DNA from 3 places in the Sporosarcina sp. P20a genome. Region 1 is predicted to be linked to each of the others. Evidence: riboswitches for the same ligand, from Rfam matches in the RefSeq annotation. Region 1 holds a riboswitch; each other region holds the start of a gene.
The links. Region 1 has a riboswitch for cobalamin ahead of metE (5-methyltetrahydropteroyltriglutamate--homocysteine S-methyltransferase). Riboswitches for the same ligand answer to the same signal wherever they lie in the genome.
Positions count from the first base shown of each region.

Region 2: it holds a riboswitch for cobalamin, as region 1 does, so the genes downstream of both, CSV72_RS06680 (hypothetical protein) here and metE (5-methyltetrahydropteroyltriglutamate--homocysteine S-methyltransferase) in region 1, are expected to answer to the same signal.
Region 3: it holds a riboswitch for cobalamin, as region 1 does, so the genes downstream of both, CSV72_RS11080 (ribonucleoside-diphosphate reductase subunit alpha) here and metE (5-methyltetrahydropteroyltriglutamate--homocysteine S-methyltransferase) in region 1, are expected to answer to the same signal.

Region 1 is NZ_PDYT01000005.1:58,701-61,919, forward strand. It holds gene CSV72_RS07310 (malate synthase G) at 1-768, opposite strand, end outside; cobalamin riboswitch at 1,160-1,292, shown strand; gene metE (5-methyltetrahydropteroyltriglutamate--homocysteine S-methyltransferase) at 1,441-3,219, shown strand, end outside.
Region 2 is NZ_PDYT01000004.1:70,166-73,384, forward strand. It holds gene CSV72_RS06675 (FtsX-like permease family protein) at 1-1,863, shown strand, start outside; gene CSV72_RS06680 (hypothetical protein) at 1,912-2,133, opposite strand; cobalamin riboswitch at 2,385-2,575, opposite strand; gene CSV72_RS06685 (MATE family efflux transporter) at 2,714-3,219, opposite strand, start outside.
Region 3 is NZ_PDYT01000013.1:8,087-11,305, reverse strand. It holds gene CSV72_RS11080 (ribonucleoside-diphosphate reductase subunit alpha) at 1-1,307, opposite strand, end outside; cobalamin riboswitch at 1,467-1,642, opposite strand; gene CSV72_RS11075 (alanine/glycine:cation symporter family protein) at 2,145-3,219, opposite strand, start outside.

The DNA.
Region 1 (3,219 bases):
GCCCGCTTTATCACTTTTACCGATTGGATTATTCTTGTCGATTGCGATTTCGATATGCAATCCATTATTCACTAACAATACAGCAGTCGGCGCGTCTTCACTGCCGTTATATCCAACGAACTTGGACTCATCTTGCAATAGAGCTGTGTTACCGCTTTCAAGCTTCATTTGAAGTTTGCCTTCTACAATTTTATAAGCTGTTACCTCTGCATGAGAACCCTCAGCTAAAGGCGCTGCTTGATCTAATAAGTTCTTCGCAAAATCAATAACCTTCTGTCCACGAATCGGATTGTATTGAACACCAGCTTCAGCACCCGCTTCATCACTAATTACATTCGATCCGTAAAGTGCATCGTACAGACTTCCCCATCTAGCATTCGCTGCATTTAATGCATAACGAGCATTATCAATCGGTACTACCAATTGTGAGCCTGCTTGGTTTGCGACTTCATTGTCAACGTTAGCTGTTGTCACTTTGAAGTCTTCAGGAACTGGCTCTAAATAGCCAATCTCTTGTAAAAACTCTTTATATTTAGCGAAATCAATCTCGCCTTTATTATTTTGGTGCCATTCGCTAATGGTCTTTTGCAATTCATCGCGTTTTTCTAATAGCGCTTTGTTTTCAGGAGTAAGTTCATGAATGAGCGAATCAAAGTTTGTCCAAAATTGTTCATTTTGAATTTCTAAGCCCGGAAGAACTTCTTCTTTAACGAAGTTATATAGTTCTGTTGCGACTTGCAATTTACCTACTTTTTCATAGTTTGTCATGGATAAAAGCCACCCCTTAATATTTTTTGCGCTATTCTGTTGTATAACATATAGCGATGAACACCTATCATCGTCTAGTATTCGGCAACACCCCATAGCCTGTCGATCAAAAATCGACACATAAAAGACGAATGACTTCTTCGATTGAAGACGTGTTAGTACATATCATACCTAAAGTCTAGTTTACTTTCAACTGAATTGTGAAAATTTTCACATCATAGCTATTTGGATTTGACACGCGCTATTTTCAACAGTTATATAACAGTAGAGCTACTATTCCGTTTCATTATTTAAGTCCACTATTTTTTAAAAAAAGTATCCTTGATTAAATTCTGATAGCAAGTTGACACACTATTTTGCATGTGATAGCTTTAGAGACAATCATCTGAATTGAATAGTTTGAAAAGTAGGTGGAATGAAAATACTTTCATTTCTTAAAAGGGAATCCTTTCCTCGGAGCGGTCCCGCCACTGTGAAGACGCTGATGCGTCCAGCCAGACACCTGCCTATTTTTCATGACGCTTAATCCTACGGTGAATAGGGAAGTGTTAGACAGACGCAGTCTATAAACGCATGTTATTTATAGCATGTTATTTTATATGTACTCGCATTTCTAACATTTCCCCTAGAAATGTTTTTTTATTGCAAAAAATTTTAAGGGGGAAATTATCCATGGTAAAAAGCAGTATAGCGGGCTATCCCGTAATAGGTGAAAATCGTGAATGGAAACGTGCACTTGAGGCATTTTGGGCAAAGAAGATTTCAGAAGATGAGCTTCTTCAAACAACGAAAGAGATTCGCTTAGCGAACTTGAAGAAACAGCAAGATGCTGGGGTTGATGTCATTGCTGTAGGCGACTTTACATTGTACGATCGCGTACTGGATACGTCTGCGATGTTCGGAATTATTCCTTCACGTTATAACTGGAAAGGCGGACAAGTTTCTACTTCGACATACTTTTCGATGGCTCGCGGTAATGACGAGGCAGTCGCTTCCGAAATGACAAAATGGTTCAATACGAACTATCACTATATCGTGCCAGAATACGAACGTCAGCGTTTTGAACTGACTGAAAACAAACCACTAGCTGCATATCGTGAAGCAAAGAAAGAACTAGGTATTGAAGGTAAACCTGTTCTACTTGGCCCCTATACATTACTTAAATTATCTAAAGGGTTTGAAGATAAAGATGTACCATCCATCATCCTACAACTGATTCCACTTTATCAAAGAGTACTAAAGGAATTACAGGATGAAGGTGTACAATGGGTTCAAATCGACGAGCCTATTCTATGTACATCGATTAGCTCAGATGAAATGAAGACCGTTACAGAAATTTATTCACAGCTGACGAAGAATCTGAGCGGACTGAACATTCTTCTACAGACATATTTCGATTCAGTAGAACATTATACAGAAACAATCGCGTTACCAGTTGCAGCTATCGGGCTCGATTTCGTCCACGGGCTCGAGAAAAATCTGGAAAATCTGAAGCAATATGGTTTCCCTGGAGACAAAGTGCTTGCAGCAGGGATTATAGATGGACGAAACGTATGGCGATCAAATTTACATGAAAAACTAACATTGGCTGAAACTATCCATCAGCAAGTCTCACTTGATAAATTGTGGATTCAACCTTCATGCAGCTTGCTCCACTCACCTGTGACGACTCGCTCGGAACAGAAACTAGATCCAACTATCTTGAACGCATTAGCATTCGCCGACGAGAAGTTGCAAGAAATAAAAGCTATTCAAACAGCTCTACAATACGGAAAAGAAAAATTCACTAATGTATTTGAAAACAGTGAAGCAGCATTGACTGCATTTAACGCCCTTCCCGCACGCAATAATAAAGAAGTCCGTGAAGCGACTTCCGGAAGTCTACTTTCTGATAGTAAGCGGAATCTTCCATTTGCGGAGCGTAAAGTAAAGCAACAGGAAAAATTCCAATTGCCGCTCCTTCCCACTACTACAATCGGTAGTTTCCCACAAACACCAGAAGTACGGGCTACACGGAATAAATGGAGAAAAGGCGAAATTACGAATCAGCAATACAAAGACTTCGTTCATGCTGAAATTAAAGAATGGATTGATATTCAAGAGGACTTGGGACTTGATGTCTTGGTGCATGGTGAATTTGAACGTACGGACATGGTGGAATATTTCGGTGAAAAGTTAGACGGCTTTGTCTTTACTGAAAAAGCATGGGTACAATCCTACGGTTCACGTTGTGTTAAGCCACCAATTATCTTTGGAGATGTTGCGTTCACGAAGCCAATGACTGTTGAAGAATCTGTTTACGCGAAATCTCTTACTGATCATGAAGTAAAAGGAATGCTTACAGGGCCTGTAACCATTTTAAATTGGTCATTCGTTCGTGATGACTTGTCCAGAGAAGAAGTGACAAACCAAATCGCACTTGCTTTGCGTAAGGAAATCGAAGCGCTTGAG
Region 2 (3,219 bases), on a different contig from region 1:
AGCGTAGGCTTGTACTTTTCATTCGTAACTTTGCAATTCGATCCAGCATTGGACGATGCAACTGGAGGGGTGAAAGGTGCAGCAGCTATTAAATCAGGTTCAGTTTTACTGATTGCTATCGTGTCTGTATTCTTGCTATATGCTAACAATTTATTCATTAAACGACGCAGTAAGGAGATTGGATTATTTCAATTGATTGGGATGACGAAAGGAACCGTTTTTCGTATTTTAAGTGTCGAGAATTTTATGTTATACGTCGGTTCCCTCGTTGTAGGGATATTCTTAGGCTTTTCAATGTCCCGATTACTCATGCTGGTTCTATTTAAGGTCACTGGTGTAACGGATGTTGCGACATTACGTTTCTCTTCAGAGGCATTACTTCAAACGCTGGCCGTATTTGCGGCAATCTTTGTATTGATTTTGATTATGAATGCGATATTCATTAAACGACAAAGTATATTGTCTTTGTTCCGTGTGACTACTGTGACGCAACAACGAGTGAAAAAGATGACAGTATTTCAAGCGGTCATCGGTGTGTTCGGTATTCTCCTCATAATATTTGGCTATTATTTATCAGCCCGACTATTTAGTAGTATGTTGCTCATTAATCAGCTATTTCTAGTGATGATTATCATACTTGCTTCTGTGATTGTAGGAACGTATTTATTTTACAAAGGATCGGTCAGCTTTATCTTTAACCTGATTCGTAAACGTAAAGGGGGATATTTGAACATTAACGACGTACTATCGCTCTCTTCGATTATGTTTCGAATGAAATCGAACTCTTTTCTATTAATGATTATTACATCGTTATCTGCGCTATCTATAGCATTACTTTCGTTAAGTTATATCTCGTATTACTCAGTAGAGAAATCAGTAGAGCGAACTATTCCCGCTGACTTTACCATTCCTGATACTACACGTGCAATGGAATTTACAGAGGCGCTTGAAAGTAAAGGCATCGCCTTTACAGAGACAGCTATTGATCTATTGACTACACCTGTTGATTTATCGAGAGTTCTATCTATTCCGGTTGGGGATAGTCAAGATGTGAGTTATACCGATACAGAAATGATCGTCATTAGTGATGAAGGGTTGTCGGAGATAGACGTAGCAGAAAAGGAAGTGCTCTTTGTCAACTCCGATAGTTTGACGGAAAACTTCATGAAATTCCAAGCGAATCAGCAAGTCGTATTTCAAGGCAAAGAGCATATCTATGATCTGACACTGAAAGGGACAGAAAGGGTTGCCGTTCTTCCGACGCGTGTGACCTATGCTTTTGTTGTCGCGGTAGTGGATGATCAAGTATTCCAGAAAATGAATGTAGATAATGATTCTTCTATAGCATCCGAATTTACTGAGTATCATGGAGTAGATATCGAGAATGAGAATGATCTAGAAAAAGCGAATGATATATTTAATGTGTTGGGAATAAACGACTGGGTAGGACATGAATCGAAATTTGAGGAAAGAACGAAACAAATGCAAGGTGCAGGCATGATCATGTTCATCGTGGGATTCCTTGGCCTCGCTTTTCTTGTCACTTCTGGCTGCATCTTATACTTTAAACAAATGGACGAAAGTGAAGATGAAAAATCGAACTACACTATTCTTCGTAAACTGGGCTATACACAAACAGATTTGCTAAAAGGGGTTCAACAAAAGCAGTTATTTAATTTCGGTATTCCGTTAGTCGTTGGTCTCTTCCACAGCTATTTCGCGGTGAAATCCGGCTGGTTCTTATTCGGTACTGAAATGCTGACACCAACGATTATTGTGATGTTCATCTACACAGCGCTTTATTCTATATTTGGTTTGCTTTCCGTATTGAATTATAAGCGTGTGATTAAAGATTCTTTATAACACAGTAACACCCCTGACATATTGAAGTCAGGGGTGTTCTATTACGAATTAGTTACTACCTACTAATTCACCTACTACGATTTGATATGCTTTATCTAAATTAGCCAATTGTTTAGCTTTTTCTGCTGAGTTATTAGCGGGATCTTCGGAAATCTGTTTCTTTACATCTTTTACTAGTATGGGAAGGGGGGTAGAGTGAGTGCTCACTCGTTCCGCCATCAGTGTATCCTTTAATAAGTTTGTAAAGTCCTCGATTGTTTGGTTGTGCATAATTCATTCTCCTCATCGTGTTTGTATTGGTTCGTTGACATGAAAAAACATCCGTCCGGTAAATACCTGGAAGGATGTTAAGTGGGAAGCCATGACGAATTAAACGGTTCGGCAGGAAATACATATACGTTGGATCGATAGAAACTGTATCGAAGCCACCTAATGAATGTCCTGATTCCGTTTTTTCGTACGTCGGCTTGTGTATGATTTTTCATAAGCCGCACTTGACACCTCCTATCCGCGTAGGGTATTGGTGTGTACTGATCTAGGCAGGTCTCCTGGCTCGTCTTCAACGTATAATTCACCTTCCCATTTCCCTTGCGGTGAAACAGTGGTAACGAATTATACTCCAACTCACAGTTGCGGGACAGCATCGGTTTTTCACCGATTTCCCTTTTAAGCGTTTAAGAAAAATAAACGCACCTATCTCTAACACGATATTCAGTTGCTCTTTCAGTATATCACTCTTATTTATGAAAGGAACAAAAATAGTGCTACACCGCCACTACGACACGGAATCACACTAATTCTACGGAACGGGCGTCGATATATGTTTCCATACTGTTTTATAGATTAATGCCTAGCTGATTAGTGAATGTCGAGTAGCATTCCTTTGATATAAATAAACACCAACAAATACGACAAGCTCAGAAGCTGGAATGGACAACCAAATACCGTTCAATCCAAAGAAGCGAGGTAAGATCATCAAGAAAATTAACATGACAATGATTTCGCGTGAAGCGGTGATCCAGGTGGCCATTCGCACATTACCGACAGACTGATAAAAGGTCATCATGACAAAGTTCGTACCTGTGAACAAATAGGCAAAGAAGAATAGATTAATTCCAGTAGTAGCCAAATCTCTGACGGCTTGTGGGAAGTCTCCGAAAATCGATACGATAGCGCCTGCTGCAAATTGTCCGACGAGGAAGAACACAGCGCCGGCGATGACGACAGTGAGGGTGGCCTTTTTTACGGTTTCCTTCATCCTTGCTCGGTTGCCAGAGCCTTGATAATAACTAATCAGTGGCTGAATCGCCCCCCCCATTCCGAGGAATAGCATCAGCATGACACTGTGTACATAGT
Region 3 (3,219 bases), on a different contig from region 1:
CATAAATTACTAGAGTAAATCATGCCTTCATGCTTGTTCGGGTTCATACGGTTTACTTCGTCGCGGTAGAACATGAATGGTGTTCCTGTCTCCAGCTGGCTACGTAGGATCCGTTTCATGATTTCAATCGCCGAAACCGTCTCTCTTGATAAATCTTCATTGCGAACACATTCTTCATACTTCTCGCGGAATGTTCCTTGCCCTTTAGTTTCATCATAGAAATCTTCCAATGAATAACCCATTTTCGTGCGGACTTCATGTGGATCGAATAAATGCCAGTCTTCACGGGACTCGACTTTCTCCATGAACAAGTCCGGCAAGCATACGCCTGTGAAAATGTCATGTGCGCGTAAACGGTCATCCCCGTTATTAAGCTTGAGGTCGAGGAACGTGAAGATGTCTTGATGCCATACGTCGAGATAAACGGCTACGGCACCTTGACGTTGACCGAGTTGATCGACACTGACTGCTGTGTTGTTCAGCTGTTTAATCCAAGGAAGAACACCGCTTGACGCACCCTCGAAACCACGGATCGATGCACCGCGAGAACGAACTTTCCCCATATAGACGCCGATACCGCCACCGAATTTCGACAAGTTCGCGATATCGGTGTTGCTGTTGTAAATCCCTTGCAGTGAATCATCTACTGTATCAATAAAGCAGCTCGATAGCTGACCGTGCATCTTGCCTGCGTTCGACAATGTAGGCGTCGCCACCGTCATGTACAAGTTGCTCATCGCCCAATACGCTTCGCCGACTTTATGAATACGGTCTACTGTTTCGTCTTGCATTAACGTCATCGCGATGATCAACCAGCGCTCTTGCGGAAGCTCTACGGACTGTTTCTTAAAGTTTACGGTTACGTAGCGGTCTACCAATGTTTTCAAACCGATATATGTGAATAATAGGTCACGAGAAGGGTCAAGTAGCTTACCAATTTCCTGAAGCTCGTCCTGGCTGTACTTTTCAGTCAAAACAGGTGTATATAAACCTTGTTCCACCAAGCGTTCTACATTTTTCGCAAAATCGGTATAGACATCCGCTCCACGCAATGCTTTTTGCTTTGCATAGACGTCGAATAAATAAATACGCGCCGCTACAAACGTCCAATACGCATTCGCTTCATCAATACGGCTTAAAGACTCCAGCACCATTGCGTTCGTCCACTCAGTTGCTGAGCTCGCGGGGTGACGCTCCTGGAATTTCTCACTCGCTTCGATCAACGGTTCTATTTGCTTCTTGCCGAATTCCTCTTGTAAGTTTTCCATCAATAAATTAAGTCCCACAGATTCTTGAATAATAGCCATTATATCCGCTCCCTTTAGTTAATTAATTCGGTTATGTACTAAATAAAAAAACTCCCGATAAATTCGGGAGTCGTCAATTGACGATTAGTAGATTGCGGAAAGTTTTAGGCAGACTGAAAAAAGACTGCTTTGTGCTTTCACTCTCCAACCCCGAAGAATGTTTTGCTGAGATGACTGGCAGGTCTACTGGCTGGCACATCGTTCTTCCATCTTTCCTTCCCGCCGTAGCAGTGGTTTTATAAGATAGTCGTCCGTGCCCTCAGTTGCGGGGGCAGCTCCGTTCATGGCGGATTCCCTTTTAAACGTGGTGGGTACCAATTCATCTAATTGCTGTTATACACTATATATAGTGTGTTGATTCATATATAACCCTAACATGTTGTGTTCAAACATGCAAAACAAAAATCGAACCGATGTTCAGAATCCTTCTTCTGAACTACGATTCGATTTTTCTTATTCAGTATTTTATAGTATATCAAACTTTTTACTTCTTGACTAAATTGTTTGTGTGAACGTTTTAATTAGATAGTGAAATTAGTGAGGAGAAGGGATTTCCGCTTCAGCAGGGGGACGCTTTCCGGAGGGCGTGGCCTGAGCCAAGCGAACAGCGAAGGGTTCGCTTTGCCGTATTTCTGTGTACTTTGCAGAAATTAAGGCACCTGTCCAGGGTCTCAGACTCACGCTGATCCTCCCGGAGTCGCCCCCTGCTTCCGCTACAATCCTACTTTCTAACGTAGACCACCTAGAAACTTCACTGTATTTTTAGTACCAGTTCAAAGTCTCAAGAACGTAAGGCCAGAGTTCACAACTTGAAAAGCCTGATATTATCTATCAATATCACAAACGATCTTCTGCTCTTTCAGCTGTTTCTTCCCAACATTCTGCGCCTTTTAGGCCAGGGATGCTGGCTGATTTGAAGACGGGGTTTCTGCCGGCTTTTCGTTGTTTGGTGAAGTCGTCGAGTACCTTGAAGGCGATTTTGCCTAGGAGTAGAATGACGACTAGGTTGATGATGGCCATTAGTCCCATGAATAGGTCGGCCATGTCCCAGACTATTTGTACTTTTGCAACGGCTCCGAAAAAGACCATGGCGAGTACGAGTACTTGGTAGATTCGTTTCCACATGACGTTGGCGTTGATGAATTCGATGTTCGTTTCACCATAATAGTAGTTACCGATGATGGAACTGAAGGCGAAGAACATGATAGCGACAGCGATGAAGTATGGTGCCCATGCGCCTACGTGTACTTCCATGGATGCTTGTGTCAATAAGATACCGTTTGTTTCGCCTGATTGGTACAAGCCACCAAGTAAGATAATGAAGGCAGTTGCCGAACAGATGATGATGGTATCGAAAAATACTCCTAATGATTGTACTAGTCCTTGTTTTGCTGGGTGCGATACGTTCGCTGTGGCTGCTGCGTTTGGCACACTACCCATACCTGCTTCATTGGAGAACAGACCTCGGCGTACACCTTGCATCATAGCCATACCGATTCCGCCACCCATGATTTCTTTAATACCGAATGCGTGCTCAACAATTAATGCGATCATCGCCGGAACTTCTGTGATGTTTAATATCACAATATACAATGCCACGATAATATAAAATGTTGCCATTACAGGAACGATTGTCTGTGTTACTTTAACAATACGTTGCACACCGCCAAAGACGATCACTGCCGTCAGGACAATTAGTCCAACTCCTACAGCCCAATGTGGAATGCCGAATACATCCGTGAACGATTGACTGATTGTGTTCGATTGCACTGCGTTAAAAATAAATCCAAAACACATCGTCAATAAAATCGCGAAGACAATTCCAAGTTTCCGCCAGCCGAGTGCTTTTTGCATGTAATATGCGGGCCCTCCGCGGAAAGTATCACCGTCTTTCACTTTATATACTTGCGCC